DNA from 2 places in the Kitasatospora sp. NPDC054795 genome. Region 1 is predicted to be linked to the other one. Evidence: riboswitches for the same ligand, from Rfam matches in the RefSeq annotation. Region 1 holds a riboswitch; the other holds the start of a gene.
What was found. A riboswitch is a leader RNA that binds a small molecule or an ion and turns the genes downstream of it on or off. The one in region 1 is predicted to bind glycine.

Region 1 (2,381 bases):
CGGCGGGCTGCGGCTTCGGCTCCACGACGGGGGCGGCGGGGGCGGCGGCGGCGGCGGGTGCGGCGAAGCCGGGCCCGGCCGGCGGGGGGGCCATGGGGGCCGCGGGGGTGCTGAGGGTCCGCATGTCGGCCTCCGGGGCGGTCCTGGTGGTGTCGGCGGCAACGGGGGCTGCGGCAACGGGGGGCCTGGCCGGTGCGGGCTCGGGGGAGTGCTCGGGCGACCGCTCGGGTGACCGCTCGGGGGTGTGGAAGGTGAGCGACTTGGCCGGGGCCGCCGCGGTCGTCGTGGCGGCGGCCGCCGCCGTGGTGCCGAAGTCGAGGTCGGGCTGCCTGGGCCGGCTCCCGTTCTCGCCGTTCGGGCGGCTGTCCATCGGGGTGTCGAGGCCGTAGTAGCGGTAGAGCTGGAGCTCCTGGGCGGGGGACAGGTGCTGGCCGACGCCGAAGTCCGGCGACTCCTTCACCAGCGACTTGTCGTACGGCACCCGGAGCTCGTCGCCGGCGAACTCGCTCGTGGTCAGCGGGACGAAGGCGTCCCGGCCGAAGATGCCGGTCCGGACCGCGGCCCACCCGGGCCGGCCGGTGGCGTCGTCCAGGTAGACCTCGTCGACCGTGCCGATCTTGTCTCCGTTGCGGTCGACGGCTTTGTGGCCGATGAGGTCCCGGGGGTCGATGTCCGTCTGCACTTCTTTCCTCCCGCGCGCTGAACCTGCGGAACTCCCGCAGGAAGGCGGCCGGAGCACCCGATTCCGTCCGCCACTTCACACCAAAAGCCATGAATCGGACGATCGCGACCCCGCGTGCGCCGTACGGGGTTGGCACTGGACCGTCCGGGGGACGCGCGTAGACCTCCAGTGACCAGACACACCCGTGATCGGGGGGCCTCCCGCTGGTACCCTGGGCGGCGACCGCAGAGCCCGCTCGGGAGAGTCTCCGATCACGAAAACCGCTGGTCGGAGCGCCGAAGGAGCAACTCCTCCCCGGAATCTCTCAGGCATCCGTACCGTGTGGGGTAGGTCACTCTGGAAAGCAGGGCAGGAGCGTCGGCACGGAAGCCGGCGATCACCACCCTCACCGACGGTGCAAGCCGGCGGAGCGCCCACAGTGCTCCGTGCGGGTGAAGCTCTCAGGTCCCGATGACAGAGGGGGAGGCCTGTTGGGTCCGCGCGCCCAGGCTCGTCCGCTGCCCGCAGCGGTGGGGCCGGCCGGCGTGCGTACCCCCGCCGGTCCGTGACCAGGAGGCCTCGACCACCATGAACGCCCAGCCGAACGCGGGACGCCCCACCGGCGCCTCGACCCTCACCGAGCTTGAGCTGGCCAGCCCCTTCGAGAACCGCCACATCGGCCCCGACGCCGCCGCGCAGGAGAAGATGCTGGCGTCCGTCGGCTACGGCTCGCTGGACGAGCTCGCCGGGACCGCGGTGCCCGAGGCGATCCGCTCCATCACCGCCCTGGACCTGCCCACGGGCCGGTCCGAGGCCCAGGTCCTCGCCGAACTGCGCGAGCTGGCCGGCCGCAACCAGGTGCTCCAGCCGATGATCGGCCTGGGCTACTACGGCACCTTCACCCCGCCGGTGATCCTGCGCAACGTCATGGAGAACCCGGCCTGGTACACCGCCTACACCCCGTACCAGCCGGAGATCTCGCAGGGGCGCCTTGAGGCGCTGCTGAACTTCCAGACCCTGGTCTCCGACCTGACCGGCCTGCCGACCTCCGGCTCCTCCCTGCTGGACGAGGGCACCGCGGCCGCCGAGGCGATGGCGCTGGCCCGCCGCGTCACCAAGGTCAAGGGCGGCGTCTTCCTGGTCGACGCCGAGACCCTGCCGCAGACCGTCGCGGTGATCAACACCCGCGCCGTGCCGACCGGCGTCGAGGTCGTCGTCGCCGACCTGTCCGAGGGCATCCCGGCCGAGATCGCCGAGCGCGGCGTCTTCGGCGTGCTGCTCCAGTACCCGGGTGCCACCGGCGTGGTCCGCGACCTCACCCCGGTGATCGAGCAGGCGCACGGCCTGGGCGCGATCGTCGCCGTCGCCGCCGACCTGCTCGCGCTGACCCTGCTCAAGTCCCCGGGCTCGCTGGGCGCCGACATCGCCTGCGGCACCTCGCAGCGCTTCGGCGTGCCGATGGGCTTCGGCGGCCCGCACGCCGGCTACCTGTCGGTGCGCGCCGAGTACGCCCGCTCGCTGCCCGGCCGCCTGGTCGGCGTCTCCGTCGACGTCGACGGCAACCGCGCCTACCGCCTGGCGCTGCAGACCCGCGAGCAGCACATCCGCCGCGAGAAGGCCACCAGCAACATCTGCACCGCCCAGGTGCTGCTCGCCGTGATGGCCTCGATGTACGCCGTCTACCACGGCCCCGACGGCCTGGCCGACATCGCCCGCCGCA
Region 2 (2,381 bases), on a different contig from region 1:
CAGCGGGCGCGCTTGTAGAACGGCAGCGCCACGACCTGGACGGGCTCGTGCTTGCCGCGCACGTCCACCGCGACGGTGCTGCCGGGGGCGGCGTGGGCGGCGTCGACGTAGGCCATCGCGATCGGCTTGCCCAGGGTCGGGGACGGCGCGCCGGAGGTGATCCGGCCGATCGGCTCGCCCTCGGTGGAGACCACGGTGTACTCGGCGCGCGGAACCCGCTTGCCCTCGGAGACCAGGCCGACCAACACCTTCGGCGGGTTGGTCTCGGCCGCCGCGGCGGCCTGCTCCAGCGCCTTGCGGCCGATGAAGGCGCCCTCGTTGGTGGTCTTGTCGAAGCGGACGACCCGGCCCAGGCCGGCGTCGAACGGGGTGAGGTCGGTGGACAGCTCGTGCCCGTACAGCGGCATGCCGGCCTCCAGGCGCAGCGTGTCGCGGCAGGACAGGCCGCACGGGATCAGGCCGTGGCCCTCGCCCGCGGCGGTCAGCGCCTGCCAGACCGCCTCGGCGTCGGCCGGCCGGCAGAAGATCTCGAAGCCGTCCTCACCGGTGTAGCCGGTGCGGGCGAGCAGCACGTCGCGGTCGGCCACCCGGGCCGGGAGGATCGCGTAGTACTTCAGGCCGGGCAGGTCGGCGTCGGTGGTCTTCGCCAGGATGCCGGTGGCCTCCGGGCCCTGGACGGCGATCAGCGCGTAGGTGTCGCGGTCGTCGGTGACGACGGCGTCGAAGCCCTTGGCGCGGGCGATCAGCTCGTCGAGGACCAGCTGGGCGTTGGAGGCGTTGGCGACGACCAGGAAGGCGTCCTCGCGCAGGCGGTAGACGATCAGGTCGTCCAGGATGCCGCCGTCCTCGGCGCAGATCATGGTGTAGCGGGCGCGCAGCACGCCCAACGCGGAGACGAAGCCGACCAGCGCGTGGTCCAGCATCTCGCCCGCCTGCGGGCCGGTGACGGTGATCTCGCCCATGTGCGAGAGGTCGAACAGACCGGCCTGGGTGCGGACCGCGAGGTGCTCCTCGCGCTCGCTGCCGTAGCGCAGCGGCATGTCCCAGCCGGCGAAGTCGGTCATGGTCGCGCCGAGGGCGCGGTGCAGCGCGTCGAGCGCGGTCAGGCGGAGGGACGACATGGCCAGGAACTCCTCGGTCGGGGCACTCAGGGGTGCACGCGCCGGACCGGACCCGGTGGGGGCCGACCCTGCGCGCGGGCATGCGGCGGCGTGGGTCTCCCCATCTGTCGTCGAACCTGAGAGCTTCACCGCCCGCCGCCCGCAGCTGTTTCCAGCTTGGGGGACAGCATGACGGCTTGCACCGTGGGTGGGCGCACGACAGGGCCGGGCGCCGCTTTCCAGATGTGCCTAACCCGTGCGGTAGGGGTGCCTGAGAGATTCCGGGGAGGACTTGCTCCTTCGGCGCCGGCTGTACCTGAACGGCACTCCGGGCTCTCCCGCGCGGGTTCGAGCGGCCGGTATGGAGTTGTGGGGGCCCGCGGCGCATGCCGTCGGACGGGCACATCATGGCACGTCCGGGACGGAGAGGGGAGAGGGGACCCGGTCACACCGCGCGCCATCCGGACGCCGGCCCGCGCGGCACCCGGACGCGGGCCCGGGACGGCACCCGGGACCGGGGCCCGCGGGGCACCCGAACACGAGCCCTAAAGGGGAGGGCCCGGGGGCCTAGACTGCTGCGCGTCGGCGCAGCAGAGGGCGGCCGAGCGGCAGAGGGCGGGATCGGCGGCGCATGGGGTACCCGGTGGAGCAGCAGCAGGGGTGGGGCGGACCGCAGGAGGCGCCGGCGGGCGGTTCCTGGCCGGCCAACGAGCTGGAGCAGGTGCTGACCGCGGCCCTGGGCGACCCGGGCGCGACGCCGAGGGTGATCGAGGTGCTGGCGCGCAGCCAGGTGTGGGTGCCGCTGCCGGCCGGGGCCGATCCGCAGGGGCAGGCGCTGGACCTGCCGACCGTCGAGCTGGGCGGCGATCCGTACGTGCCGGTGTTCTCCTCGCAGGAGGTGTTCCTCCAGCAGGCGCCGGGGATGGCCTTCGCGGTGGCGCCGGTGTGGGAGTTCGCCCGCGGGCTGCCGCTGGGCGTGGGCATCGCGGTGAACCCGGACGCGGCCGTGGGCATCCCGGTGCCGCCGCAGGGGGTCGCCGAACTGCGCCGCGGTCCGCGCGGGGACCGCTGGGAGGCCGCCGACGACGCCACGGCGCCGACCGGTGGCCGGGTGGCGCTGCGCGAGCCGGTGCCGGGCGAGGACCCGGAGCACTTCCTGGCCGCCTGCCGGGGCGAACTGTCGGCGCTGCCGGGAGTGTTGACCGCCCGCAGGGCACTGGCCAGCATCGAGGGCGAGCCGACCGTGATGTTCGTGGGCGTCCAGCTGGACCCGGCGGTACC

Region 2: it holds a riboswitch for glycine, as region 1 does, so the genes downstream of both, gcvT (glycine cleavage system aminomethyltransferase GcvT) here and gcvP (aminomethyl-transferring glycine dehydrogenase) in region 1, are expected to answer to the same signal.

Annotation. Positions count from the first base shown of each region.
Region 1 is NZ_JBSHAP010000080.1:24,703-27,083, reverse strand. Features, by position in the region: gene ACWGJO_RS26330 (PRC and DUF2382 domain-containing protein) at 1-682, opposite strand, end outside; glycine riboswitch at 909-1,012, shown strand; glycine riboswitch at 1,014-1,146, shown strand; gene gcvP (aminomethyl-transferring glycine dehydrogenase) at 1,250-2,381, shown strand, end outside.
Region 2 is NZ_JBSHAP010000004.1:136,669-139,049, forward strand. Features, by position in the region: gene gcvT (glycine cleavage system aminomethyltransferase GcvT) at 1-1,121, opposite strand, end outside; glycine riboswitch at 1,350-1,451, opposite strand; gene ACWGJO_RS02825 (enhanced serine sensitivity protein SseB) at 1,732-2,381, shown strand, end outside.